4 regions of the Streptomyces bathyalis genome follow, and region 4 is predicted to be linked to each of the others. Evidence: riboswitches for the same ligand, from Rfam matches in the RefSeq annotation. Region 4 holds a riboswitch; each other region holds the start of a gene.

Region 1 (7,204 bases), 3.4 Mb from region 4:
GGTCCGGCCCGTCGTAGCGGATGGTGATCTCCACGGCTGACTCGCTGCCGCGCTCGAGCGGCGGGACCTCCCACTCCCCCACCTCCGCCGCGAGGCGCCGCGGTTCGGCCAGCCCGTCCAGCAGTACGGTGCGGGCGCCCGGCACGATCTCCGTCACGCCGGGCAGCAGCCCGGCGGAGCGGCGGCGCAGCACTTCGGCGTGGAACGCCTCGGCCGCCTCCGCCCCGGGCAGTTCGATCAGCAGACCGTGACGCCCGACGGGGAGGACCACACGCTCGCTCCCGTGCCCGCCCAAGGCCGTGGCCGCGCCGCTCACGCGAACGCCCGTACCGTGATCCCGGCGTCCGTCAGCTCGTCGCGTATCCGGCGGGCCAGGCGGGCGGCGTCCGGGGTGTCGCCGTGCAGGCAGAGGGAGCGGGCGGGCAGACGCAGCGGCCTGCCGTCGACGGCGGCGACGTCCTTCCCTTCGGCGATGGCGATCGAGCGGGCGACGACCTGCTCGGGGTCGGTGAGGACGGCGCCGGGTTCACTGCGGGGCACGAGGGTGCCGTCGGGGCGGTAGCCGCGGTCGGCGAAAGCCTCGTCGATCACGGGAAGGCCGACGGCCGCGGCGGCGCTGTGCAGTTCGGATCCGGGCAGCCCCAGCACGGGCAGAGGCGCGCCTGCCATCCGTATGCCCTCGACGACGGCGGCGGCCTGCTCGGTGTCGCGCACGCAGCGGTTGTAGAGCGCGCCGTGCGGCTTGACGTAGGCGACGGCGGCGCCCGCGGCCCGGGCGAAGATCTCCAGGGCACCGATCTGATAGGCGACCTCGGCGGCCAGTTCGGCGGCCGGCACGTCCATGTTGCGGCGGCCGAATCCGGCCAGGTCGCGGTAGGAGACCTGGGCCCCGATCCGCACCCCCTCGGCCGCGGCCCGCTCGCAGACGCGGCGCATGGTGAGGGGATCGCCGGCATGGAAGCCGCAGGCGATGTTGGCGCTGGTGACCGAGTTCAGCAGGGCGTCGTCGTCGGTGAGTTCCCACCGGCCGAAGCCCTCTCCCAGGTCGGCGTTGAGGTCGATCATCGAAGCCAACCTAGAGGATTGTTGAACAATACGGCAAGGGGGTTGTTGTCCCGCACGGCTTTGTAGGTTTCACTGGGGCGGACCACCTGCCCTGAAGAAAGATCACCATGACCGCCGATACCGACTCCGGCCTGGAGCTGTCCGAACTCGCCGCTGACCGCGCCCTGTTGGGCCGCACCAGCACGGCCGAGCGGGTCGCCGGCATCCTGCGTGAACGTATCGCACAGGGTTTCTTCCTACCCGGGGTCCGGCTCTCCGAAGAGCGCATCGGGAACGCCCTGGGCGTCTCTCGCAACACCTTGCGGGAGGCGTTCCGGCTGCTCACGCACGAGAGACTGCTGGTCCACCGGCTCAACAAGGGCGCGTTCGTACGCGTCCTCTCGGCGGCGGACATCGCGGACATCTACCGCGTACGGAACCTCGTCGAGTGCGCCGCCGTGCGCGGGCTGGAAGACCCGCCGTACCCGCTGGAGCAGGTCGCCGGCGCGGTGGCGGACGGAGAGCGCGCCGCCGAGCGGAACGAGTGGAACGACTGCGGCACCGCCAACATCCACTTCCACCAGGCCCTCGCGGGACTCGCGGGCAGCGAGCGAACCGACGACCTGATGCGCGGCGTGCTGGCGGAGCTGCGGCTGGCGTTCCACGTCATGGACGACCCGCGCCGCTTCTACGAGCCCTACCTCTCCCGCAACCGCGAGATCCTCACCACCCTCGAGGACGGGGACGCCGAGGGCGCGGAACGAATGCTCGGCTTCTACCTGGAGGACTCGCGGCGCCAGGTCATCGAGGCCTATCCGGAGCAGCGCGGCTGAGACGACGCCCGGCCGGCCTTCAGCGGCGGACCCGGCTCGTGACCTGCGGCCCGTGACCCTCACGGGGAATTTTGCAGCGACCACCCTGGCCGATCGTTGAACAACTCTCCACGCACTGCTCCGGTGTCCGCCCGCACCAGGTGTAGGGGCTGCCCTGCTGCCCGGCCGCGGGGACGGGCCCAACGCCCCGATGCCCCGCGCCGGTTCCCGGCCGCCCGGGCATCCGCCCGGGGAAGACCGCCGGAGGGCGAGGCTAGAGTGAGAGGCGTACATCGCCTCCGATCGAGGGAAGCCGGTGAGAATCCGGCGCTGACCCGCAACCGTGAGCGACGCCCGTACGAGGTGAACTGCCGCTGGAGAGCGGCCCCTTGGGGGCGTCGTGAGCCGGAGCACCCGGCCGGAAGCAAGGCTCGCGGAGCCGTGTCCGCCGCCATGGGCGGAGGCAGGCTCCAACCGTCGAGGTTTACGGAGCTGAGCCGGGTGTGCCGCCCGACGGTACGCGTGCAGCGCACGCATGCCACCGTACGGGCGGGGCGGCCGCGCGGAGCTGCGGACCGCTCACCGAAAGGCACCCCCCATGTTCCTGCGCCGGAGCATCACAGCCGTCACAGCGGCCACTGCCATCTGCGCCGTCACCGCACCCGTGGCGTCGGCCGCCGGCTCCGCCCCCCGGGCGTCCGGTACTTCGCTCGCCGGCCCCGCCAACCCAGCTGCCGCGCCCGGCACTTCGATATCGGTCACATCGAGGTCCGCCGCTTCCGATGCCGCCGCGAGCGGGAAGAAGACGCCGAAGGCGCTCTACGGCAAGGCCGACCCCAAGTACGACGGCGTGTGGAGACAGTCGATGGCCCTCCTCGCGCTGGACGCCGCCGGAGCCGAACCGGCCCGCGCGGCAGTGGACTGGCTCACCTCGCAGCAGTGCGACGACGGCTCCTTCACCGCGTACCGCGCCGAACCCGGCGCCGCATGCGACGAGAAGACCCCGGGCGACACCAACGCCACGGGCGCCGCGGTGCAGGCGCTCGCCGCGGTCGGCAGCCAGGACGCAACGGTGCGCAAGGCCCTCGCCTGGCTGCGTTCCGTGCAGAACAAGGACGGCGGCTGGAGCTACAACCCGGGCGGTCCCAGCGACGCGAACTCGGTGTCCGTCGTCGTCGGCGCCCTCTCCGCCGCAGGCAAGGCGCCGGAGAAGGTAACGAAGGACGGCAAGTCGCCGTACGACGCGCTCACTTCGCTCCAGCTCGGCTGCGATGCCAAGGCAGCCGAGCGCGGCGCCTTCGCGTACCAGCCCGACAAGGACGGGAAGTTGGCCGCCAACGACGACGCGACGGCCGCGGCCGTCCTCGCAGGGACCGGCTCCGGACTGCTGCCCGAGCGGAAGCCGGACCGCCCGGTCGAGCCGCTGAAGTGCGGCAAGGGCGACGGCGGCAAGCCCCTCGCACGCGACGAGGCCGCCGACGCCGGTGCCGCCCACCTCACGTCCGTGCTGGAGAAGAACGGTGACCATCTGCTCGCGGTGACGCCCGGCGCCAAGGGCACACCCGACTACGCCAACACGGCCGACGCCGTCATCGCACTCGCCGCGGCAGGCCACCGCGCCGAGGCGCGCAAACCGCTCAACTGGCTGGCGGAAAAGCTCGATTCATGGGACAAGGCCGAGAGCGACCCCGCCGCGGTCGCCGGCGTCATGCTCGCCGTGCACGCGACCGGCGGCGACGCATCGACGCTCAAGGGCACGAAGCTCCTGGACCGCCTCGTCGCAACCGGCCCGGAACCCGCCCGCATGCCCGACGAGAAGGCCACCGGCGGGATGACGAAGAAGGAAGGCGGCGGCAGTGACGTGCTGCGCTGGTCCCTGCTGGGTGCTGGGCTGGCCGCGGGCGTCGGCGTCGGCTTCCTGATCAGCGCTCGCAGAAAGCGGCAGGGACTGTGACCGCCGGCGGGGCATCGAGTCCGGCGAACAGGCCGGGCCCGCCTGGCCGTTGGGGCGCGGTGCGCGGTGCGGCGGTGATCGGACTCGCGCTGCTCCCGGCCACCGTGCAGGTACCGGCGAGCGCCGCCGACGTTCAGGCGACGAAGGCAACGACGACCGCGGCGGCGCCCGCCGCGGTGACCGCGCGCACGTCGGGATCGGGCAGCTACCGGTACTGGGCGTTCTGGGAGCGGAAGGGCAAGGACGGCAACGCCGCCTGGTCGTACGCCACCCAGGGCCCGTCCGTTCTGCGCCCTGAGGACGGCGCCGTGCTCGGTTTCCGCTTCGCGCTCAGCGAGGACTCCAAGGACGCGGAAAAGCCGCGCGGCGAGGCGGAGTTCGCCGCCGTCTGCGGCGGCACCGAAGCCGAGAGGGGCCGCAAGCGGATCGCGCTCGCCATCGACTTCGGCACCCCGGCCCACGCACCTCGCGGCGAGAGCCCACCGCGGCGGCGCACCACCTGTGCGCAGGTCGACGAGGACGCCACGGCTGCCGACGCCCTCGCGGATGTCGCGAAGCCGCTGCGCTACAACTCCGATGCGCTCCTGTGCGCCATCGACGGCTACCCGGAACGCGGTTGCGGCGAGCAGATCGAGAGCGGAGACGACGACAAGGGCACGGGGCAGGACGACACGCCTGAGGACAACGGGGCAGGCGCGGAGGACGACGCAGGCGACGACTCCAGCAACGGCTTCGGTTCGGCGACGGGCGTCGCCGCGGGCCTCGCCGCCGTCGCCGCGCTCTCCTTCGCGACCGTCCGCCGTTCGCGGCGCCGCGGGTGACCGGGTGGGACGCGGTGAGGCGATGAGGGAACGGCTGCGCGCACCCGAGGCCGGCCGTGGCCTCGACCTGCATCCGGGCGGCTGGTGGCTGTGGGCGCTGGGCATGGCGACCGCCGCGTCCCGCACGACGAATCCGCTGCTGCTGATGCTGCTGTGCGCCGTGGCCGGTTATGTCGTCGCCGCACGCCGCACGAACGCTCCCTGGGCCCGTTCGTACGGCGTGTTCCTGAAGCTGGGGCTCGTGGTGCTCGTCATCCGGCTCTTCTTCGCCTTCTTCCTCGGCTCGCCCATCCCCGGGAGCCACGTCCTCGTCACGCTGCCCGAAGTGCCGCTGCCGGACTGGGCGAGGGGTGTGCGCGTCGGGGGCCGGGTCACCGCGGAGGGGCTGGTGTTCGCGCTGTACGACGGGCTGAAGCTGGCGACCCTGCTCGTCTGCGTGGGCGCCGCCAACGCACTCGCCAATCCCGCCCGACTGCTCAAGTCCCTTCCCGGAGCGCTCTACGAGGCGGGCGTCGCCGTCGTCGTCGCGATGACGTTCGCGCCCAACCTGGTGGCGGACGTACGGCGGCTGCGTGCCGCACGCCGTTTGCGCGGGCGCGCGGACAAGGGGGTCCGCGCGCTGCTCCAGGTCGGACTGCCCGTGCTGGAAGGCGCGTTGGAGCGTTCGGTGGCGCTGGCCGCCGCGATGGACGCACGCGGCTACGGGCGCAGCGCCCAAGTGCCGCCCGCCGTACGCCGGACGACGACCCTGCTCACGCTCGGCGGGCTGCTCGGCGTGTGCGCCGGTACGTACGCGCTGCTGTCGGCCCAGGGCGCGGTGTACGGCCTGCCGGTGCTGCTCGGCGGTGTGCTGCTGGCGCTGGCCGGGCTGCGGCTGGGCGGGCGGCGCAGCATCCGCAGCCGCTACCGTCCCGAACTGTGGGGTGTCCGGGCCTGGTTGACGGCCGCCTCGGGTGCGGCGGCCGGCGCCGTCATGGTGGCGGCCGGCGGCGCGTTCCCGGAGGCACTGCACCCGCCGGCGGTGCCGCTGACGGCACCGGAGCTTCCACTGTGGCCCGCGGCCGGGCTGCTGGCCGCCCTGCTGCCCGCGTTCGTCGCGCCCGCCCCCGTGCAGGACCCCGCCCCGCTCCCGTCCGCAGTCGCGTCGTCGCCCGTACACGAGGAGCCCGCCCGGTGATCCGCTTCGAGCATGTGTCCGTCCACTACGACAGCGAGGCAACCGCCCGGGCCGGCGAAGCGCCCCCGCCCGCCCTGCGGGAGGTGGACCTGGAGATCCCCGAGGGCGAACTGTGCCTGCTGGTGGGCCCGTCCGGCGTCGGCAAGTCCACGCTGCTGGGCACCGTCTCCGGGCTCGTGCCCCACTTCACCGGCGGCACCCTGCACGGCCGGGTCACCGTCGCCGGACGCGACACGCGCACGCACAAGCCACGTGAAATGGCCGACCTCGTCGGCACCGTCGGCCAGGACCCGCTCGCGCACTTCGTCACCGACACCGTCGAGGACGAACTCGCCTACGGGATGGAGTCGTTGGGGCTGCCCCCGGCCACAATGCGGCGCCGCGTCGAGGAGACCCTCGACCTCCTCGGCCTCAACGAGCTGCGCGAGCGCCCCATCACCACCCTCTCCGGTGGCCAGCAGCAGCGCGTGGCCATCGGCTCGGTACTCACCCCGCATCCGCGCGTACTGGTCCTGGACGAACCGACCTCGGCGCTCGACCCTGCCGCCGCCGAGGAGGTTCTCGCGGTACTGCAGCGCCTCGTCCACGACTTGGGTACGACGGTGCTGATGGCCGAGCACCGGCTGGAGCGCGTCGTCCACTACGCAGACCAGGTGCTGCTGCTGCCGGAGCCCGGCGCCCGCGCCCTGCTGGGCGATCCCGCCGAGCAGATGGGCGTCTCGCCCGTCCGGCCGCCCGTCGTCGCGCTGGGTCGGCTCGCCGGATGGTCGCCGCTGCCGCTGTCCGTGCGGGACGCGCGCCGCATGGCGGGGCCGCTGCGCGAACGGCTCACCGGCCGGCCGGGCGGCGCCCCCGACCGGGAGGGCACCGACCTCGCGGGCGCGCACACTCCCGCCCCGAGGGGTGGCCGCGAACTCCCCGACGCAGCAGGCCCGTTGGCCCGGCTCCGGGCGGCCATGAGGACCCGGCCACGTCGGCCCGGACACGGTGCGGCGGACACGGGCCCCGGCGCGGCCCCGGCGGCGGAGCTCTCGGGCCTCACCCTCCGCCGCGGCCACGTCACCGCGCTGCGCGGCGTGGATCTGACCCTCCGTCCGGGGCAGACCGTCGCGCTCATGGGACGCAACGGAGCGGGCAAGTCCACTCTGCTGGGCACGCTCATGGGAGTTCACACGCCGACCAGCGGATCGGTGACGGTCGGCGGGCCCGAGCGCCTTGCCCCGGCCGAAACACATCCCCGGCGGCTGCTGCGGCACGCGGGCCTCGTACCGCAGGAACCGCGGGACCTGCTGTACGCCGACACCGTCGCCGCCGAGTGCGCGGCAGCGGACGAGGACGCCGCGGCCGAAGCGGGCACCTGCCGCGGCCTGGTCGCCGCGCTGCTGCCGGACGTGGC
Region 2 (7,204 bases), 3.6 Mb from region 4:
TTCTCGCTGACGGCCACGTACGGCGGCAGCGGCAGTTTCACCACCTCCGTGGGGACGGGCAGTCACACCGTGCTGCTGTGATGTCGGGCTCTCATCGGCCTTGATCCGCCGGTGAGTTGCCGTCCCTGGGGCGCGGCGGCAAGTCTCTTGCCGGGACTTGCCGCCGCGACTCCCATACGGTCTGGGCACTGGCTCGGTGCGCAAGTCCCCGAAATGGCGAGGCTCCTGGCTCACGCCGGTGCCGGCGATCAATGCCGGCGCAGGCGGCCAGGGGCCTCGCTTCGCGCGCTGTGTTCCTGAGCCGACTCCCGCAGGGACTCAGGTCCCGAACGAGACCCAGGACGCAGCGGCAGGGCGTCAGCGCGCCGCGAGATACCGCGCCGCGGCGTCCCGGAGCCGCTCGTGCATTCCGTCGTACGCCTTGGCACTCCCCAGCACGGCCTTCGGAAGCTTCGCGACCATCGTGTAGTTGGTGTCGCACACGTTGGCGGCCGGGGCCAGTCCGGCCTGGCTGACGAGCTGATAGGCGTCGAGCTGGTCGAGACCGAGGAGTGAGGCGGTCCAGCCGACCAGGTCGTGCTGGCTGATGCGGAACGCATCCTCGAGCGGGCGGGCATGGCCCGTGGTGATGAGGAAGCCGTCGTTCTCGAGCCGGGGCGCGGCCGGAGTCCGCCCCTTGATCAGATCCACGATCAGCACCGTGTTCATCGCCGTCTCGACCGCCGTGCCGCAGACCTCGCCCTCGCCCTGGCGTGCGTGGCCGTCGCCGACGGAGAGCAGCGCCCCGGGAACGTTGACCGGGAAGTACGCGGTCGTGCCGGCCCGCATCTCCGGAGTGTCCATGTTGCCGCCGTGCGCGGCCGGCGTGATGCTCATGAGCGTCTCGCCGGCCGCGGGCGCGACGCCGACCGTTCCGTGCATCGGGTCCAGGGGGAGGTCGAGTTCGAGGCCGCTGCGGCGGGCGCGGAAGCGGCATGTTCCGGCCGCGGAGTCGATCTCGTACACCCACACACGCTCCTCCAGCGGCTCGTGAAGCATGGCCGTCGCGTGTGTCGCCGTGAGTGCGCCGAAGTGCGGGAAGGTGCTGGAGACGCCCCAGTCCCGTGCCGGGGAGATGTCGGCGAAGTGCACCGCGAGGGTGTCTCCCGGTTCGGCGCCCGTGACGGCGACCGGGCCGGTCACCGGATTGAGGTACGGGAACGTGCACACCCTGCTGGGCAGATCCTCATGGGCCCGCACGGCGCCACCGAAGCAGTCCTCTGTGCTCAACTCCACGACCGTGCCCGGCTCGACGGTCAGCAGCGGCTCGTGTCCGCCGAAGCTGTAGGCGAGCTGTTCCGGAGTGGGCCTCAGGGATACGGCACCCCGGAAGCCGTCGTCGGAGGTCATGCGTCCTTGTCTCCTTCGGGTGGCGAGGCGGGCGAACCGTCCCTCGGCGAACCGTCCTTCGGCGAAGCAGCGACCTGCTCCATGGCGGACAGGGCCGGCCTTCGCCCGATCACGATGAGGCCCGCGAGCACCGCCAGGCCGGCCGCCAGCCACACGAACCCGAGCCGCTGGGCGGCGACTTGGGCGTTGACGACGACGTAGGCCAGGATCGCGAAGCCGATGACGGGCGCGGCCAGGTGCGCCCAGTACCTCCGGCTCCGGCCCCGTACGACGTAGTGCGTGACGACGGACACGTGAAGGACGAGGAACCCGCTCAGCGCACCGAAGTTGACCAGGGTGCTCAGCAGCGTGATGCCGTCGCTGCGTGCCGCCATGGCGATACCGAGCACCAGCGAGCCCGCGGCAACCAGCAGCGTGGCGTTGACCGGGACACCGTGCCTGCGGTGCACCTTGGCCAGGAAGGGCGGCAGTTGGCGGTCGCGGGCCATGGCGTACAGCAGCCGCGACGTGGCGGCCTGCGCGACAAGGGAGTTGGCGAAGCCCCACGCGATGGCGGTGGACGCCGCGGTGAGGCCCGCGAGCCAGCCGCCGGCCGCGTTGCGTGCGGCGTCGTAGAAGGCGGTCCCGCCGGGGTCGCCCTCGGCGACGAGCTTGCCCGGGTCCTCGACCAGCAAGGAGGCGACCCAGGTCTGGGCGATGAAGAGGGCCGCGGCGAGCACCAGTGCGGCGACCATGGCGCGTCCGATGGCCCGCGCCGACTCCTTGTTCTCCTCGGCCAGCATGGAGATCCCGTCGAAGCCGAGGAAGCTGAGCACCGCGACCGACACCGCGCCGAAGACCAGGGGCCAGGAGAAGCTCCCCGCGTCGTACAGGGGCGTGAAGGAGAAGCCGTGCCCTTTGCCCTGCGCGAGGGCGGTGATCCCGACGGCCAGGAAGACGACCAGGACGGCGAGTTCGCCGACGAGCATGACCTTGTTCACCTTGGCGGTCATCTCGATGCCCATGTAGTTGACGACCGTGTTGAGCACCACGAAGCCCGTCAGCCACACCCACACGGGCACCGCGGGCACCAGGGTGTTCATCGCGACGCCGGAGATCAGGTAGAGCAGGCCGGGCACGAGGACGTAGTCGAGAAGGATCATCCAGCCCGAGATGAAGCCGACCGGGGCTGCGATGCCGCGTCCGGCGTAGGAGTAGACGGAACCCGCCATCGGGAAGGCGCGCGACATCTGCGCGTACGACAGGGCCGTGAACATCATGGCGACCATGCCGACCGCGTAGGCGAGCACGACCATGCCGCCGGAGCCCTGGAAGACGCTGCCGAAAATGCCGAAGGGGGCGATCGGCACCATGAAGACCAGCCCGTAGACGAGCAGATCCCAGAAGCTGAGCGAGCGGTGGAGCTGCTGCTCGTAGCCGAACTGCTCGACGCCGCTTTCGCTGCCTCCGCCGCTGCCCCTGGCGCGTCCCGCGGACGAAGAACCGGCCACCCGCCCCACTCCCTCCCCCGGGGCCCCGCGTCGAGGGAGTCCCGGGGACGAGGGTAGGGGCGGCGGGCCCGGCGGCGTAAGGGTGCGTCAGGCGCTGGTCACGGGGCCCTTCGCCGGGCCGCCGCTGCCGTCCTGCGGGGCGATGTCGAACTGCAGCGAACGGATGCGGTTGTCGAAGCTGGAGGGCACCAGGTCCGGCAGGCCCACGGCTCGCATCGCGACGGAGTCGGTGAGCAACTGCCTGAAGAGCGCCTTGAGTTCCTGGCGGGCGAGGTGCGCGCCGAGGCAGTAGTGCGGGCCGCCTCCGCCGTAGCCGAGGTGGGGGTTGGGGTCGCGGGTGATGTCGAAGGTGCCGGGGTCGGTGAAGACCGCCTCGTCGCGGTTGGCGGAGGCGTAGTACATCGCCACCGTCTCGCCCTTGCGCAGCGTGCGGCCGCCCATGACGTGGTCGGTGCGCAGCGTGCGGCGGAACTGGATGATGGGGGTCGAGCACCGGACGATCTCGTCCACGGCGGTGTCCGCGTACTTCTCGAAGTCGCTCTCCCACAGCTCCCGCTGCTCGGGATCGGCACTGAGCAGGGCCAGGCCGTGCGAGATCGCATTGCGGGTCGTCTCCACCCCGGCGACCATCAACAACGTGAAGAACGCGCCGAGTTGGCGGTTCCCCAGGCACTGACCGTCGACATCCGCGGTGACCAGCGCGGAGATGAGGTCGTCGGTCGGGTGGCGCCGGCGCTCCCTGGCGAGCATCGCGATCATGATGTGCATACGGGCCAGCGCCCGCAGGCCCTTGCCGGGGATGCGGAACTTCGCGCCCGCTCCGCGCCGTACGCCGATGTTCTCGGAGGCGTCGTTGAGCTGGGCGAGGATGCGGGGCCGGTGCCGCTGGGGGATGCCCATCATGTTGCACACGACCTCGCAGGGCACCAGCGAGGCCACGGCCGTCACGAACTCGCGGGAGGGCTGCCGCACCGCGTTCCCGACGACGGTCGCGACGACCTGCTCGATGTCCTTCTCGGCGCCCGCCAGCAGCCTGGGACTGAACGCCCGCGAAATGATCTTCCGCAGCTTGGCGTGGTCGCTGCCGTCGACGTTGACCATGGACTCCCCGAAGAGGGCCTTCACCCATGGCGCGGGATGCGGCGTGGTGACACCGGGCGCGCTCCCGAACACGGCGGCGTTGCGGCTGGCTTCCTGCACGTGCTCGTGCCTGACGAGAGCGTAGAACCCCGGCTGCTGCCGCTTGCGCAGGGTGTGCTGCGGCTGTGCGAAGTACGTGGGCGCCTCCCGCTGGCGCAGCACGGCGAACACCTGGTGCCGCTGGTCGTGCGGCAGTTGCCAGAACCGCGGGTCGGCGGGGTTCGTGTCCGGCGGCAGGCCCGCCGCCTCGAAGGCCTCGGCCGCCTCCGAGGCGGCGGCTCCCGCCGCGGCCGCCGCGGAGGAAGGGGCTTGCGGTGCGGCCGCGGCTTCGGGCCCTGCCGAGGATGCGGACGCGGTGTGGGGTGGCATGGTCATCTTCTCCAGTCGTCGTGGAACGGATCGCCCCGCCCGGCCTGCGCACCGGCGGGGCGTGAGTCTCCGGCAGCAGCTTGGGACCGGCGGGCCGCTCCACGGCGTGCGCCACACCGCCGCGACCCGGACGGCCCTGTGCGGGAGGGCCACGACGGCACCCCGGATCCCTGTCGGCGGTGGCCTGCCACGGCCTGCGCGGTCCACCCGCCGGCGCCGGTCCGATACGGGCCCGACGCGGACCCGGACACCGGCTCGACGCGGGCCCGGTTCCGGTGCCCGCGCGGGCCGTGCCGGTCCGGCGAGGGGCCACGGCAGACCGTGCTTCGCCCCCGTAAACCATCACGGCGCATGAAGAAGCCCTCACTCCTGCCCTTTGTCGCCGCGGCTCGCGGGCCCGTACGCTGGAGAGGCAGTCGGTTCGGCCTGTCCGCCAGACAGGCACGTCGCAAGAGGGAATCCGGTGAGACTCCGGAACTGCCCCGCAGCGGTGAGTGGGAACGAAAGCCGTCATACGCACTGGGTCCGAGCGGACCCGGGAAGCGACGGCCGGTAGGAGCCGGTCCGTGGATCACGGACACGGCGGGCCCACGAGTCCGAAGACCTGCCACTGCCCGCCGGGGGCACCCCCGGGCCGCAAGGCCCAGGGGGAGGATGCGTCGGCGGATCGATCTCGGTGACCTCGAGGGCGGGTCGGCGGTACAGGTGAGCAGCACGCGGTGCGCGTGTGCGCCGCCGCGTCGCCTCTCCTCCTCGCCCCGTACCTCTCGGGTCACCGGCGAGACTCGCGAAGGAGAGTTGAGTGACACCCAAGTCCGCAGCCGCGGCGTCGAAGCCGGCAACGAGGCCCCGCGCCACCGTCCACGGATATCCACGGCAGGGAAGCGGCCGTGAGCTGAAGAAGGCCGTCGAGGGCTACTGGAGGGGCCGCGTCACCGCCGACGCCCTGCGGGAGACCGCAGCCGGGCTGCGCCGGGACAACTGGCAGCAGCTCAGGAACGCCGGTGTGCGCGAAGTGCCCACCGGAGACTTCTCCCTCTACGACCATGTGCTGGACACCACCGTCATGGTCGGTGCCGTTCCCGAACGTCACCGTGCCGCCGTCGAGGCGGACGCGCTCGACGGCTACTTCGCCATGGCGCGCGGTACGCAGGACGTCGCGCCGCTGGAGATGACGAAGTGGTTCGACACCAACTACCACTACCTGGTATCGGAGTTGGGGCCCGACACCGTCTTCGCGGCGAACTCCGCGAAGCAGACCGGTGAGCTGTCCGAGGCCGTCGCGCAGGGCCACGACGCCCGGCCCGTCCTCGTCGGGCCCGTCACGTACCTGCTGCTCGCCAAGCCCGCGCCCGGAGTCGCCCCGGACTTCGAACCGCTGACGCTGCTGGACCGGCTGCTCCCCGTCTACGCGGAGGTGCTCGCCGACCTCCGCGCGGCCGGGGCGGGATGGGTGCAGCTCGACGAGCCCGCGCTGGCGGCGGACCGCACGCCGGCCGAACTGAACGCCGCCGCACGCGCATACCGGGAACTGGGCGGGCTCACCGACCGGCCCGAACTGCTGGTGGCTTCCTACTTCGACCGACTCGGCGACGCGCTGCCGGTACTCGCCAAGGCGCCCGTCGAGGGCCTGGCGATGGACTTCACCGGCCCTGCCGTCGCGAACCTGGAGGACCTGGCGCGTGCGGGCGGACTGCCCGGCAAGCGGCTCGTCGCGGGAGTCGTGGACGGACGGAACGTGTGGATCAACGACCTGAAGAAGTCGCTGTCCACGCTGGCCTCGCTGCTCGGCTTCGCCGACCGTGTCGACGTCGCCCCGTCCTGCTCGCTGCTGCACGTACCGCTCGACGCGGCCCTCGAGCGCGACGTGGATCCGCAGGTCGCACGCTGGCTCGCCTTCGCCAGGCAGAAGGCGGAGGAGGTCGTCGCGCTGGCGACGGGACTCGGCGAGGGCACCGACGTCATCGCCGGACTGCTGCACGCCAACTCATCGGCGCTCGCGGCGCGTTCGTCCGCGGCGCTCACCCGCGACCCGGCCGTGCGGGCGCGCACCGAAGCGGTCACCGACGCCGACGGGCGCCGCACCACGCCCTATCAGGAGCGGGCCGCGGCACAGCGCGCGCGGCTGAAGCTGCCGCTGCTGCCGACGACCACCATCGGCTCGTTCCCGCAGACCGGCGAACTGCGTGCGGCGCGCGCCGACTTGAGGGCCGGACGGCTCGACGCGGAGGGCTACGACAAGCGGATCGCCGCCGAGATCCGGGACGTCCTCGCCTTCCAGGAAGAGGCCGGACTGGACGTGCTCGTGCACGGCGAGCCCGAACGCAACGACATGGTGCAGTACTTCGCGGAGCGGCTGGACGGCTACATCGCGACGCAGCACGGCTGGGTCCAGTCCTACGGCACCCGCTACGTGCGGCCTCCGATCCTCGCGGGTGACGTCTCCCGGCCCGGGCCGATGACGGTGGAGTGGACGCGCTACGCGCAGTCGCAGACCGGACGGCCCGTCAAGGGCATGCTGACCGGACCCGTCACGATGCTCGCGTGGTCCTTCGTACGGGACGACCAGCCGCAGGCCGAGACCGCACGCCAGGTGGCACTGGCGCTGCGGGACGAGGTCGCGGACCTGGAGTCCGCGGGCACCGCCGTCATCCAGGTCGACGAGCCGGCACTTCGCGAGACGCTTCCGCTGCGGACGGAGAGCCGGCCGGAGTACCTGGCGTGGGCGACGGAGTCCTTCCGCCTGGCCACCGGTGCCGTGCGCGCGGACACTCAGATCCACACGCACATGTGCTACGCGGAGTTCGGCGACATCG
Region 3 (7,204 bases), 1.9 Mb from region 4:
CGAGCAAGTCGCTCGGCAAGCAGACCCTCTACGCCCAGCTGGACCGGCCCGAGGCCGACGCCTACCAGGTGGCCCTCGAGGTGATGGCCTCGGCCTCGCAGCTTCCCGGCGCCCGCGAGGGCATGGCGGCGTTCCTGGAGAAGCGCCACCCCGAGTGGCCCGACTGACCTCGCGCAGCCGGCCGGCGCTGGATCCCTCCGGAGCGGCCCGGCATCCCGGCGAGGGAGCCCGGCCGCCCCGGCCCGGTTCACCACGGGCTCAGTCGTCGCCCTCCAGATTTCCCTCGGCCTCCAGATAGACCTCGCGCAGCGCCTCGAGCATCGCGGGGTCGGGCTTGGCCCACATGCCGCGCGACTGCGCTTCCAGGAGACGTTCCGCGATGCCGTGCAGCGCCCAGGGATTGGCCTGTTCGAGGAATTCGCGGTTGACCGGATCCAGCACGTAGGTCTCGGTGAGCTTGTCGTACATCCAGTCGGCGACGACGTCGGTGGTGGCGTCGTAGCCGAAGAGGTAGTCGACGGTGGCGGCGAGTTCGAAGGCGCCCTTGTAGCCGTGGCGGCGCATGGCTTCGATCCACTTGGGGTTGACCACCCGGGAGCGGAAGACGCGTGAGGTCTCTTCGAGGAGGCTGCGCGTGCGCACGGTCTCGGGGCGGGTGGAGTCGCCGATGTACGCCTCGGGTGCGGTGCCGCGCAGCGCCCGTACCGTCGCGACCATGCCGCCGTGGTACTGGAAGTAGTCGTCGGAGTCGGCGATGTCGTGTTCGCGGGTGTCGGTGTTCTTGGCGGCCACGGCGATGCGCCCGTAAGCCGTCTCCATCTCCGCACGCGCCGGGCGGCCGTCGAGGTCCCGTCCGTAGGCGTAACCGCCCCACGCCGTGTAGACCTCCGCGAGGTCGGCGTCGGTGCGCCAGTCGCGGGAGTCGATCAGCTGGAGCAGGCCGGCTCCGTACGTACCCGGGCGGGAGCCGAAGATGCGGGTGGTGGCGCGCCGTTCGTCGCCGTGGTCGGCCAACTCCTCCTGCGTGTGGGCACGTACGTGGTTGTCCTCGTGCGGTTCGTCGAGCGAGGCGGCCAGTCGCACGGCGTCGTCGAGCAGGGCGACGGCGTGCGGGAACGCGTCGCGGAAGAAGCCCGAGATGCGGAGCGTGACGTCGATGCGGGGACGGCCGAGCTCGTCGAGCGGTATCGGCTCCAGGCCGGTGACGCGTCGGGAGGCGTCGTCCCATACGGGTCGGATGCCCAGCAGGGCCAGGGCCTCGGCGATGTCGTCGCCGGCGGTGCGCATGGCGCTCGTGCCCCACAGGGAGAGCCCCACGGACGTCGGCCAGCCTCCCCCAGCCTCCGGCCGGGGGGACCCCCAGTTGTCGTCGCGGTACCGCGTCAGGAGCGAGTCGGCCAGGGCCTGCCCGGTCTCCCAAGCGAGGCGCGACGGGACGGCCTTGGGGTCGACGGAGTAGAAGTTGCGGCCGGTCGGCAGGACGTTGACGAGGCCGCGCAGGGGTGATCCGGACGGTCCCGCGGGGACGAACCCGCCGCCCAGGGCGTGCAGGCAGTTGTCGAGCTCGTCGGTGGTGGCGGCCAGCCGCGGAACGACCTCGCGGGCGGCGAACGAGAGGATCCGCGCGACCTGTTCACCGTGGCCGTCGGGTACGGCGGCCGGGTCCCAGCCGGCGTCCTCCATCGCCTGGACGAGGGCGCGTGCGGTCTCCTCCGCCTCGTCGGCGGTGGTACGGGTGGCGGCGGACTCGTCGAGGCCGAGCGCCTCACGCAGGCCGGGCAGCGTCGTCGAGCCGCCCCAGATCTGGCGTGCGCGCAGCACCGCCAGGACGAGGTCGACGCGTACGGAGCCCGAGGGTGCCTGTCCCAGGACGTGCAGGCCGTCGCGGATCTGGGCGTCCTTGACCTCGCACAGCCAGCCGTCGACGTGGAGCAGGAAGTCGTCGAAGCCGTCGTCGTCGGGGCGCTCCTCGAGGCCGAGGTCGTGGTCGAGCCTCGCCGCCTGGATGAGGGTCCAGATCTGTGCGCGGATCGCGGGGAGCTTCGGCGGGTCCATCGAGGCGATCTGCGCGTATTCGTCGAGGAGTTGCTCCAGTCGCGCGATGTCGCCGTAGGAGTCGGCGCGCGCCATGGGCGGTACGAGATGGTCGACGAGCGTGGCATGGACGCGGCGCTTGGCCTGGGTGCCCTCGCCGGGGTCGTTGACGAGGAACGGGTAGATCAGGGGGACGTCACCGAGCGCGGCGTCGGGGGCGCAGGCCGGGGACAGCCCGGCGTTCTTACCGGGCAGCCACTCCAGGTTGCCGTGCTTGCCGAGGTGGATCATCGCGTCGGCACCGAATCCCCCCTCGTCCGTGGGGGCGGCGATCCAGCGGTAGGCGGCCAAGTAGTGGTGCGAGGGCGGCAGATCGGGATCGTGGTAGATCGCGATCGGGTTCTCCCCGAAGCCGCGGGGCGGCTGGATGAGGATGAGCAGATTGCCCCGGCGCAGGGCGGCGAGGACGATGTCGCCGTCGGGGTTCCGGCTGCGGTCGACGAACATCTCGCCGGGCGGCGGTCCCCAGTGCTCCTCGACGGAACTGCGCAGTTCTTCGGGCAGTGTGGCGTACCAGCGCCGGTAGTCGGCTGCCGGGATGCGCACGGGGTTCCGCGCCAACTGCTCCTCGGTGAGCCATTCCTGGTCGTGGCCGCCGGCGTCGATCAGGGCCCGGATCAGTTCGTCGCCGTCGCCGGAGACCAGGCCGGGGATCTCCTCCTCGGGGCCGAAGTCGTATCCCTCCTCGCGCAGCCGTCGCAGCAGGGCCACGGCGCTCGCGGGTGTGTCCAGCCCGACGGCGTTTCCGATCCTGGAGTGCTTGGTGGGGTACGCGGAGAGCACCAGCGCAAGACGCTTGCCTGCGGCGGGTATTCGGCCCAGCCGGGCGTGACGCACGGCGATTCCCGCGGCCCGGGCGGCGCGTTCGGGGTCGGCGACGTAGGAGGGCAGCCCGTCCTCGTCGACCTCCTTGAAGGAGAACGGCACGGTGATGAGCCGTCCGTCGAACTCCGGCACGGCGATCTGGCTCGCGGCATCCATCGGGGAGACGCCCTCGTCGTTGTCCTCCCAGGCGCTCCTCGATCCCGTCAGGCACAGGGCCTGGAGGATCGGCACGTCCAGGCCCGTGAGGGCACCCGCGTCCCAGGACTCGTCGTCCTCACCGGCGGAGGCCTCGGCGGGCCGGGTGCCGCCGGCGGCGAGGACGGTGGTGACGATGGCATCCGCGGCGCGCAGTTCGTCGATGAGTTCGGGCTCCGGCGCGCGGAGCGAGGCCACGTAGAGCGGCAGCGGACGGGCACCGGCCTGCTCGATGGCGCCGCAAAGGGCCTCGACGAAGCCGGTGTTGCCGCTCATGTGGTGTGCGCGGTAGTAGAGCACGGCGACGGTCGGGCCGTCCGTGTCCTTCGCCTCCCGGACCAGTGGTCCCCAACTGGGGGCGGGCGAGGGGGGTTCGAAGCCGTGGCCCGTCAGGAGCACGGTGTCGGAGAGGAAGCGGCCGAGCTGTTCGAGGTTGGCGGGCCCACCGTGGGCCAGATAGGCGTGGGCCTCAGCGGCGATGCCCACGGGGACCGTCGAGGCGGCCATGAGCTGTGCGTCGGGGGCCTGTTCACCGGTGAGGACGACAACGGGGCGCCCGTCACCGAGGAGTTGGTCGAGGCCGTCCTCCCAGGCGCGGATGCCGCCGAGGAGCCGTATGACGACGAGGTCCACGCCGTCGAGCAGGGCGGGCAGTTCGTCGAGGGGCAGCCGGGACGGGTTCGCGAACCGGTAGGAGACCGGCCCGTCCGAGGCGCGGGCACTGAGCAGATCGGTGTCGGACGTCGACAGCAGAAGAATCACGCGGCGTCTGGCCTTCCTCGGGGTGTCCGCGCCCCGGGTGGTGTTTGACGGCGGGAGTTCCTGGCTCGCCCGGCCTCCATGGCCAGGGTCACAGTGGCGGGACCGCGCCGGATTCGCACCGGGCTTCCTCCCATGTCGCCGTCTGTGGCGGTGGCGGACCTGCCGGCCCACCGAGAGGCATAGTAAGGGTCACAGTCGGAATGCGGGACATACGGCCCGGTACGGCGGTGGGTATGCTCGCCGCCATGTGTACCGCCCCGGTCCGGGCATTTGCCCAGGACACGAAGCCGATTCGGGACCGCGGCGACGCATGCCCGGGGGCCTTGCGACTCCACGAGGCGGACGACGGCGCGCTCGCCCGCGTACGCGTGCCCGGCGGGATTCTCGACGTCCGCCGGGCAGAGGCGCTGGCGGCTGTTTCACGGCGGTTCGGCGACGGGGATCTGCACCTCACCTCCCGTGGCAATGTGCAGCTGCGGGGTCTCGGGCCGGGCTGTGGACGGGAGTTGGCGCAGCTTCTCGGCGACGCCGGTCTGCTTCCGTCGCACCGCCACGAACGCGTCCGCAACATCGTCGCCTCGCCGCTGGCCGGTCTCGACGGCCACGGGCACGGCGATCTCCGGCCCTGGCTGCGCGCGTTGGACGGCACGCTGTGCGCGAGTGAGTCTGCTCACGCCCTGTCCGGGCGGTTCCTCTTCGCTCTCGACGACGGCCGCGGAGACACGGCGGAGCTGGCGGCCGACCTCACGCTGACCTCCGGCGGGAACGGCTCGGCGCGGCTGCGCATCGGCTCGTGGCACTCGCCCGCCGTCCAAGTCCCGTCGTCCGATGGGCCTCTGGCCGCGCTCCTCGCAGCCGAAGCGTTTCTTCAGACGTCGGCAGCGATGCGCGGAGAGGCCTGGCGGATCGGTGAACTACCGGACGGGCCCAGGGAGTTGACGGACGCGGTCGTCCGCCGCCTCGACGAGAGGGGCGTAGCCGCGACGACCTCCGTGGAGCCGCCCGGGACCCGCGCGTCCGCACCCCTTCCCGGCGTGGTCACCGGTCCTCACGGTGAGGCGGCGCTGTCGGTGCTCGCCCCGATGGGCCGGATCGACGCCGCCCAGTGGGATGCAGTCGTCTCCGTCGCCGCGCGGGCAGGGCACCGGGAGCTGCGGCTGACACCGTGGCGCGGCCTCGTCGTGCCCGTCGTCCCCGGGGCCGGTGCCGGTGCCGATGAGCTGATGCGCACGCTCGCGAACGCCGGCCTGATCACCGACCCCGACTCGCCCCGGGTCGGAGTGGGCTCCTGCATCGGACGGCCGGGCTGCGCCAAGTCGCTGGCCGACGTCCGCTCCGACGCGGCAGCACTCACGGGCTCCGGACAGCTGCCCGTGTACTGGTCGGGGTGCGAGCGCCGCTGCGGCCACCCGCGCGGCGACCGCGTGGAGGTGGTGGCGGTCCCGGAGGGCTACCGGGTCTCGGTCGTGTGCGACGGCCGCGTCCGTTCCGCGACCACGACCAGCCGTGCCCGAGTCGCCGCCGACGTCGCTGAAGCACGCAAGAGCGGCCCGAAAGCCCCGACACCCGTGAAGCGATGAGTGGGAGCACAGTGTTCGACTACGAGAAGGACGGCGCCGCCATCTACCGGCAGTCCTTCGCCACCATCCGGGCCGAGGCGGATCTCGAAGCGCTGCCTCCGGACGTCAGCCAGGTCGTCGTCCGCATGATCCACGCCTGCGGAATGGTCGATCTCGTACGCGACATCGTCCACACCCCGGCGGTCGTGGCCCGCGGCCGCGAAGCCCTGCGGGCGGGTGCGCCCATCCTCTGCGACACCTCCATGGTCGCCAGCGGCGTCACGCGCAGGAGGCTGCCCGCGGACAACGAGGTGGTGTGCGCCCTTTCCGACCCGTCCGTGCCCGGACTCGCCGCGGAGATGGGCACCACCCGCACCGCCGCCGCTCTCGAACTGTGGCGGGACCGCATGGAGGGAGCGGTCGTCGCCTTCGGCAACGCGCCCACCGCTCTCTTCCGGCTCCTGGAGATGATCGAGCAGGGCGCCCCCAGGCCGGCCGCCGTCATCGGCGTCCCCGTCGGCTTCGTCGGCGCCGCCGAGTCCAAGGACGCGCTCGCCTCCCACCCGTCCCGTCTTGAACACCTGGTCGTGCGCGGGCGGCGCGGAGGCAGCGCCATCGCCGCCGCAGCGCTCAACGCGATATCGAGCGAGGAAGATTGACTGCTCCGATCCGCCTGAAGTCGGGGGATTCCCGCTCGTCCTTGCGGACGTGCGCCCCTTGCGGGGTGCCGTCAAGCGTCTGCCGGATTCCAGGCTCAGGCAGCCTCCGGGGCCGGCGGCCCCGGAGGTCTTACACCCTCAACACCTGCCGGGCTCAGACCCGCCCGGATCAGCATCACATACGCGGAATTCTTGTCTCTCTCAAGGACAGCTCCGCACGCGGTGCAGGTATAAGTGCGCTCACCCAGCGGCAATGCATGCTTGGCTCTCGTCATGCAGTGCGCGCAGTCCATGGTGGTGTGCGCGGGATTGACCAGGTGCACGGCCCGGCCGTGCTTGCGGCCCATCTCGACCAGCGAGCACTTGGTCGCCCTGATCGCGGCGTCGGCGGCCTTGCGGGCCATGGTGGTCTTCGCGAGGAATTTCGGCCGGAAGTCCTCCACCGCGATCGCGTCGTGGTCACGCACGACCTGCTTGGCCCACTTGCGTCCAGTGTCCTGCCGCTGGCGTGCGAGCTTCTTGTGCAGCTTCGCCGCCTGCCGCTTCGCCTCCCGGTAGCCCTTCGACGCGGTCTGCCCCTTCTTCGGCTTACGCCTCGCCATCATCCGCTGGTACTTCGCGAGCTTCTGCGGCGCGGTCTTGCCGTACTGCGGGTGGGGCAGGTCGTGCGCGTGGGAGGTGGTGGTGGCGGTCTGGGCCACGCCCCAGTCGATACCGATCACGGCGCCGATTTCGGGCAATTGCTCGGTGGTGGCGGCGGCCACGAAGCTCACGTACCAGTGGCCGAGGCTGTCTCGGTACACCCGCGCGCTGGACGGCGGCTCGGGCAGCTCCCGGGACCACACGGGCCTGACCACGATCCCGCCGGCCAGGTGCAGGCGGCCCTCCTTCAGCCGGAAGCCGCGGCGGGTGTAGTTCAGGCTGAGGTCGGCCTCGCGCTTCTTCTTGAACGTCGGCATCCCTGCGCGCTGCCGCATCGGCAGCCGGGCTTTGATGTCCTTCAAGGCCTTGGCCCGCGACTTCGCGAAGTCGCGTATGACCTGCTGCTGAGGAACCGACGCACCCGCCGAAAGCCACGACGTGCGACCGCGGGTCTCGGTCAGCATCCTG
Region 4 (7,204 bases):
CTCGTCGTCGAGGGGCGGCTGGAGCGGATCCAGGGCAAGGGAACCTTCGTCGCCAAGCCCAAGGTCTCCCAGGCGCTGCAACTCACCTCGTACACGGAGGACATGCGCGCCCAGGGGCTCGAACCGACCTCGCAGTTGCTGGACATCGGCTACGTCACCGCCGACGACCGCCTCGCTGACGCCCTCGACATCCCCACCGGCGGACGCGTGCTGCGCATCGAGCGCCTTCGCCTGGCCAGCGGCGAACCGATGGCGATAGAGACGACCCACCTCTCACAGCGCCGATTCCCCGCGCTGCGCCGAAGCCTGGTGAAGTACACGTCGCTCTACACGGCTCTGGCCGAGGTCTACGGCATCCATCTCGCCGAGGCCGAGGAGACGATCGAGACCTCGCTGGCCACACCCCGCGAGGCCGGCCTGCTCGGCACCGACGTCGGCCTGCCCATGCTGATGCTCTCGCGGCACTCGCTCGACACGGAGGGGGAACCGGTGGAGTGGGTGCGCTCCGTGTACCGGGGCGACCGCTACAAGTTCGTCGCCAACCTCCAGCGCCCGCACCCCGATCAGAACGGCTGATACCGCTCATACGGGACAAAGATCTCGAACTCCCTTGAGGCGGACCGGGCTTGCACGAGGCGCGTAGGGCGCATCTCGTCTCCCGCGAAACAAAAGGTGCCGTTCCGTTATCCGTGCAGGTAGTGACGGGGGCCGAACCGCTCGTTTAGATTTCCTGCGCGTCTCGACAGGAATACCCGACGGACGGAGCCGAGGCATGTCAGCGCCCCCCGAAACACCCGAGACCGCGCCGGAGTCGCAGCCACCCGCCATCACGCCGATACGGGTCGTCATCGGACTGTGCCTTTTCGTCCCGTTCGTCGCGCTTCTGTGGGTCAGCTCCTACGCCCGCACCGAACCCACCTTCATCGGGATGCCGTTCTTCTACTGGTACCAGATGCTGTGGGTGCTTGTTTCCGCGGTGCTGACGTCGGTCGCGTACAAGCTCGTCAAGCGTGACAAGGCGCAGCGGCGCGCCCGCGGAGAGGACGGTGCCCGATGAACGGGGTCAACGGAGTCGCACTGGCCGTATTCATCTTCTTCTTCGTCCTCGTCACCGCGATGGGCTTCCTGGCCGCGCGCTGGCGGAAGGCGGAGAACGCCGACAGCCTCGACGAATGGGGCCTGGGCGGGCGCAGCTTCGGCACCTGGATCACATGGTTCCTGCTCGGCGGTGACCTCTACACGGCGTACACCTTCGTGGCGGTGCCGGCGGCCATCTACGCGGCGGGCGCCGCGGGCTTCTTCGCCGTCCCGTACACGATCCTCGTCTACCCGCTCATCTTCACCTTCCTGCCGCGGCTGTGGTCGGTCTCGCACCGCCACGGATACGTGACGACCTCTGACTTCGTGCGCGGCCGCTTCGGTTCCAAGTCGCTGGCGCTCGCCGTCGCCGTGACCGGCATCCTGGCAACGATGCCGTACATCGCGCTGCAGCTGGTCGGCATCCAGTCGGTGCTGGACGTCATGGGCATCGGCGGCGGCGAGTCGACGCACTGGTTCGTGAAGGACCTGCCACTGCTGATCGCGTTCGCGGTGCTGGCGGCCTACACCTACTCGTCGGGACTGCGGGCGCCGGCGCTGATCGCGTTCGTCAAGGACACGCTGATCTACATCGTCATCGCGGTGGCGATCATCTACATCCCGATCAGGCTGGGCGGCTTCGACGACATCTTCGCCAAGGCCGGAGACGCTCTCTCGCAGACCAACCCGACCACCGGGAAGCCGAAGGGCGAGCTGACGCCCAGCTCGGCCAACCAGTGGGCGTTCGCGACGCTGGCGCTCGGATCCGCACTCGCGCTGTTCATGTATCCGCACTCGGTCACCGCGACGCTCTCCAGCCGCAGCCGCAACGTGATCCGCCGGAACACCACGATCCTGCCCCTGTACTCGCTGATGCTGGGCTTGCTCGCGCTGCTGGGCTTCATGGCGATCGCGGCGGGCATCAAGGTCAAGAACGGGCAGCTGGCGATCCCGCAGCTCTTCGAGAACATGTTCCCGTCCTGGTTCGCGGGCGTCGCCTTCGCCGCGATCGGCATCGGCGCGCTCGTACCGGCAGCCATCATGTCCATCGCGGCCGCGAACCTGTTCACGAGGAACATCTACAAGGACTTCCTCCGGCCGAACGCCACACCCGCGGAGGAGACCAAGGTCTCCAAGATCACCTCGCTGCTGGTGAAGGTCGGCGCGCTGATCTTCGTGCTCGGCATGGACAAGACGGTGGCGATCAACTTCCAGCTGCTGGGCGGCATCTGGATCCTCCAGACGTTCCCGGCACTCGTCGGCGGCCTCTTCACCCGCTGGTTCCACCGGTGGGCGCTGCTGGCGGGCTGGGCCGTGGGCATGCTCTACGGCACGCTCACGGCGTACGGCGTCCCGTCGCCGACGCTGCCGTCGCAGAAGCACTTCGGCGGGCCCAACGACATCATCCCGGGCATCGGGGAGATGGGGTACATCGGCCTGACGGCCTTCGTGCTCAACGTGGTCGTCGCCGTGGCGCTCACCTTCGTGCTGCGGGCCGTGAAGGCCCCGGACGGCGTCGACGAGACGCGGCCTTCGGACTACACGGCGGACGCCGGCGACCCGGGCGTCAAGGAGGAACTGCCCGCGCCGACAGCCGCAGGCTGATCGCACTCACCACCACGGATACCGCCCGCGCCCCACTGACAGCTCGATTGTCAGTGGGGCGCGGCATGCTCGTTCCATGGACATCACCATCAGACCCGCGCGGGACGACGAGCTGGAGGATGTGGGCGAGCTCACCGCGCGTGCGTACCTCGGGGACGGGCTGCTGACGTTCGGCGCGGAGGACCCGTATCTGGCCGAACTGCGTGCGGCGCGGCGCCGCGCGCGGCACACGGAACTGCTCGTCGCCGTCGACACCGCCACGGACTCGATGCTCGGCGCTGTCGCCTTCGTCGGGGACGGCGGGGAGTACGCGGACCTGGCAGGCCCCGGCGAGGGCGAGTTCAGGATGCTGGCCGTGAAACCCGAGGGGCGCGGGCGCGGGGCGGGCGAGGCCCTGGTGCGGGCGTGTGTGGACCGGGCGCGTGCACGGGAATTGATACGGCTCGTGCTGTGCAGCACCGAGGAGATGTCGGCGGCGCACCGGCTGTACGGACGACTGGGGTTCGTCCGCACACCGGAGCGGGACTGGGAGCCATATCCGGGCCTGTTTCTGCGCGCGTTCGCCCTGGAACTGTGATCTTCCACTCCCCCGACACAACATGTGGGGGCGAGTGGCGCATCCCGCTACTAGATGTATGCTCGTGCTCGCTGCCGCGCAGGGGAATCCGGTGCGAATCCGGAACTGTCCCGCAACGGTGTGCGATGTGCTGCTCTGCTCTGCCCGGAACCCTTCCGGCATGAGCTGCGATGAGCCGTCGTCGCGAGTCCGAGTGCCTGCCGGCCGTGTCGACTGACGTCCGGGTCCCGAGGGTTGGGCCGGTGGACGCCGCGAGGACCGCCGCGTTGCCGACGCGGCATGCCCTTTGTGCGCCCGCCTGTGCGCTCCCCCGGTGCCCCGGTAGCTGATCTGAGCGAGGGAGAGCACATCCCGTGACCATCGCACCCGCACCAGAAGCCGCGGCGGGAGCCGCACGCGCCTCCGCTGCCGCGCCGGCGCCCCCGGCCGACGACGGCGCTCTGCTGCGCACCCTCACCGAGCTGACCGCCGACCTGCCGGGCACCGGGGCCGAGCGCGTCGCCGCCGCGGTGCTGCGCGGCCGCCGAAAGGGCGCCGGCGAAGCCGAGTTGCGGGCGCTCGCCGCAGAGGAGGCCGCCGGGCTCATCGGCGAGGAGCCCGCGTACTCGCAGCTCGCGGCGCGGCTGCTCACGCTCGCGATCCGCGACGAGGCCCGTGGGCAGGGCGCGGAGTTCTTCTCGTCCTCCGTCGCGACGGGGCACCGCGAGGGCCTCATCGCCGACCGCACGGCCGAGTTCGTGCGGGCGCACGCGGAGCGTCTGGACGCGCTGGTCGAGGACGCGGTCGCGGGCGGGGCGGACGACCGCTTCGGCTACTTCGGTCTGCGCACGGTCCATTCGCGGTATCTGCTGCGCCATCCCACGAGCCGGCAGGTGATCGAGACGCCGCAGCACTTCCTTCTGCGTGTCGCCTGCGGGCTGGCCGCGGACGAGACAGAGCAGTCGGCCGTGGAGGTGGCGGAGCTCTACGCCCTGACGAGTTCGCTCGCGTATCTGCCCTCCTCCCCCACGCTCTTCAACTCCGGTACGCGGCACGCCCAGATGTCGTCCTGCTATCTGCTGGACTCGCCGAAGGACGAGCTGGACTCGATCTACGAGCGCTACCAGCAGGTGGCGCGGCTCTCGAAGCACGCGGGCGGCATCGGTCTGTCCTACTCCCGTATCCGTGCCCGCGGTTCGCTGATCCGCGGCACCAACGGGCACTCCGGCGGCATCGTGCCGTTCCTGCGCACCCTGGACTCCTCCGTCGCCGCCGTGAACCAGGGCGGCCGGCGCAAGGGAGCCGCGTGCGTCTATCTGGAGACGTGGCACGCGGACATCGAAGAGTTCCTGGAGCTTCGGGACAACACGGGTGAGGAGGCCCGGCGCACGCACAACCTCAACGTCGCGCACTGGATTCCGGACGAGTTCATGCGCCGCGTGGAGGCCGACGCCGGCTGGTCGCTCTTCTCACCCGCCGACGTACCGCGGCTCACCGATGTGTGGGGCGAGGAGTTCGACGCCGCCTACCGCGAGGCCGAGGCCGCCGGACTCGCGGTGCGGCAGGTGCCCGCCCGCCAGCTGTACGCGCGCATGATGCGCACCCTCGCGCAGACGGGGAACGGCTGGATGACGTTCAAGGACACCTCCAACCGCACCGCCAACCAGACCGCAGGGCCGGGCCGCATCGTGCACTCCTCGAACCTGTGCACCGAGATCCTGGAGGTCACCGACGACGGCGAGACGGCGGTCTGCAACCTGGGATCCGTCAACCTCGCGGCCCACGTGGGCGAGTCGGGCGAGATGGACTGGGAGCGGCTGGACTCCACCGTCCGCACCGCCGTGACGTTCCTCGACCGCGTCGTGGACATCAACTTCTACCCGACGCAGCAGGCCGAGCGCTCCAACTCCCGCTGGCGGCCGGTCGGTCTGGGTCTGATGGGGCTCCAGGACGTCCTCTTCCGCATGCGGCTTCCCTTCGACTCCGGGGCTGCACGTGAGCTGTCCACGCGGATCTCCGAACGGATCATGCTCGCCGCGTACGAGACCAGCGCCGACCTCGCGGAGCGGCACGGCCCGCTGCCGGCCTGGGAGGAGACCCGTACGGCGCGCGGAGTGCTGCACCCCGACCACTTTCCGCAGGCCGAACAGGCCTGGCCGGAGCGCTGGTCGGCGCTGCGCGCCCGCATCTCCCGCACCGGGATGCGCAACGCCCTGCTCCTCGCCGTGGCACCGACCGCGACCATCGCCGCCATCGCCGGTGTGTACGAGTGCATCGAGCCGCAGGTCTCCAACCTCTTCAAGCGGGAGACGCTCAGCGGCGAGTTCCTGCAGGTGAACGCCTATCTGGTCGCGGAGTTGAAGCGGCTGGGGCTGTGGGACGAGCGCACCCGGGAGGAACTGCGCGAGAGCAGCGGCTCGGTGCAGGACATCCAGCGGATCCCCGAGGAGGTCCGCCGGCTCTTCCGCACCGCGTGGGAGCTGCCGCAACGCTCGCTGATCGACATGGCTGCCGCCCGTACGCCGTACCTCGACCAGAGCCAGTCGCTCAACCTCTTCATGGCGGCACCGACGATCGGCAAGCTCAGCTCGATGTACGCCCACGCCTGGAAGAGCGGCATCAAGACCACGTACTACCTGCGTTCGCGCCCGGCGACGCGGATCGCCCGCGCCGCGGGCGGCACAGGCACGAACCCGGCGGCAGCCCCTGCCGTCCCCGATCAGCGGGATGCGAGTCCGGCGGACGAAGCCGCCGTCTGCTCCCTGGAGAACCCCGAGTCCTGCGAGGCGTGCCAGTGACAACCAACCCTCAGAACAACCACGGCCGCCCCGCGGGGAATCTGCTCGACCCGGGCTTCGAGCTGACGCTGCGCCCGATGCGCTACCCCGGCTTCTACGACCGCTATCGCGACGCCATCAAGAACACCTGGACCGTGGAGGAGGTCGACCTCCACTCCGACGTCTCCGACCTCGCCAAGCTCACGCCCGGCGAGCAGCACATGATCAGCCGCCTCGTCGCGTTCTTCGCCACGGGTGACTCGATCGTGGCGAACAATCTCGTGCTCTCCCTCTACAAGCACATCAACTCCCCCGAGGCACGCCTGTATCTCTCGCGTCAGCTCTTCGAGGAGGCAGTGCACGTCCAGTTCTATCTGACGCTGCTGGACACATATCTGCCGGACGTCGACGAGCGCGCGGAGGCCTTCGCGGCCGTCGAGAACATCCCGTCCATCCGGGAGAAGGCTCAGTTCTGCTTCCGCTGGATGGCGGCGCTCGAGGAGGGCGAGGGCGCGGAGCGGATCGATCGGCTGGAGAGCCGTGCGGACAGGCGGCGCTTCCTGCTGAACCTGATCTGCTTCGCGGCCTGCATCGAGGGGCTCTTCTTCTACGGGGCGTTCGCCTACGTCTACTGGTTCCGCTCGCGTGGACTGCTGCACGGGCTGGCGACGGGCACCAACTGGGTCTTCCGTGACGAGTCGATGCACATGTCCTTCGCCTTCGACGTCGTGGACACCGTGCGCGAGGAGGAGCCCGAACTCTTCGACGCCGAGCTGGAGAAGGAGGTGACGGAGATGCTGGAGGAGGCGGTGGAGGCGGAGCTGCAGTTCGCCCGCGACCTGTGCGGCGAGGGCCTGCCGGGGATGAACACCGAGTCGATGGAGCAGTATCTGCGGGCCGTCGCCGACCAGCGGCTCGTGCGGCTGGGCTTCCCGGCGCGCTACGGGGCCCGCAACCCCTTCTCCTTCATGGAGCTGCAGAACGTGCAGGAGCTGACCAACTTCTTCGAGCGGCGAGCCTCGGCCTACCAGGTGGCCGTCGAGGGGTCGGTCGCCTTCGACGACGACTTCTGACGGGCGGCCACCTCTGAGTCAGTCGCGGCACGACCTCCGAGCCAGTCGCGGCATGGGCAAGGGGGCCGCGCTTCCGGCGCGGCCCCCTCATTCGCAATTCCTGTTCCCGCCGAGCC

The links. A riboswitch is a leader RNA that binds a small molecule or an ion and turns the genes downstream of it on or off. The one in region 4 is predicted to bind cobalamin.
Region 1: another riboswitch for cobalamin. It lies ahead of G4Z16_RS24770 (SCO2321 family membrane protein); the one in region 4 lies ahead of G4Z16_RS09975 (ribonucleoside-diphosphate reductase subunit alpha).
Region 2: another riboswitch for cobalamin. It lies ahead of metE (5-methyltetrahydropteroyltriglutamate--homocysteine S-methyltransferase); the one in region 4 lies ahead of G4Z16_RS09975 (ribonucleoside-diphosphate reductase subunit alpha).
Region 3: another riboswitch for cobalamin. It lies ahead of cobN (cobaltochelatase subunit CobN); the one in region 4 lies ahead of G4Z16_RS09975 (ribonucleoside-diphosphate reductase subunit alpha).

What each region holds. Positions count from the first base shown of each region.
Region 1 covers NZ_CP048882.1:5,711,863-5,719,066, reverse strand. The annotation lists gene G4Z16_RS24785 (5-oxoprolinase subunit B family protein) at 1-316, opposite strand, end outside; gene G4Z16_RS24780 (LamB/YcsF family protein) at 313-1,065, opposite strand; gene G4Z16_RS24775 (GntR family transcriptional regulator) at 1,173-1,877, shown strand; cobalamin riboswitch at 2,117-2,246, shown strand; gene G4Z16_RS24770 (SCO2321 family membrane protein) at 2,455-3,810, shown strand; gene G4Z16_RS24765 (SCO2322 family protein) at 3,885-4,631, shown strand; gene G4Z16_RS24760 (energy-coupling factor transporter transmembrane component T) at 4,654-5,808, shown strand; gene G4Z16_RS24755 (ABC transporter ATP-binding protein) at 5,805-7,204, shown strand, end outside.
Region 2 covers NZ_CP048882.1:5,924,327-5,931,530, forward strand. The annotation lists gene G4Z16_RS25625 (Ig-like domain repeat protein) at 1-81, shown strand, start outside; gene G4Z16_RS25630 (acetamidase/formamidase family protein) at 358-1,389, opposite strand; gene G4Z16_RS25635 (APC family permease) at 1,386-2,879, opposite strand; gene G4Z16_RS25640 (cytochrome P450) at 2,967-4,394, opposite strand; cobalamin riboswitch at 4,807-4,997, shown strand; gene metE (5-methyltetrahydropteroyltriglutamate--homocysteine S-methyltransferase) at 5,191-7,204, shown strand, end outside.
Region 3 covers NZ_CP048882.1:4,235,236-4,242,439, reverse strand. The annotation lists gene G4Z16_RS18445 (enoyl-CoA hydratase-related protein) at 1-167, shown strand, start outside; gene cobN (cobaltochelatase subunit CobN) at 259-3,876, opposite strand; cobalamin riboswitch at 3,912-4,063, opposite strand; gene G4Z16_RS18435 (nitrite/sulfite reductase) at 4,110-5,456, shown strand; gene G4Z16_RS18430 (precorrin-8X methylmutase) at 5,468-6,094, shown strand; gene G4Z16_RS18425 (RNA-guided endonuclease InsQ/TnpB family protein) at 6,190-7,204, opposite strand, start outside.
Region 4 covers NZ_CP048882.1:2,341,478-2,348,681, forward strand. The annotation lists gene G4Z16_RS09955 (GntR family transcriptional regulator) at 1-576, shown strand, start outside; gene G4Z16_RS09960 (DUF3311 domain-containing protein) at 773-1,057, shown strand; gene mctP (monocarboxylate uptake permease MctP) at 1,054-2,682, shown strand; gene G4Z16_RS09970 (GNAT family N-acetyltransferase) at 2,759-3,259, shown strand; cobalamin riboswitch at 3,311-3,433, shown strand; gene G4Z16_RS09975 (ribonucleoside-diphosphate reductase subunit alpha) at 3,613-6,036, shown strand; gene G4Z16_RS09980 (ribonucleotide-diphosphate reductase subunit beta) at 6,114-7,088, shown strand.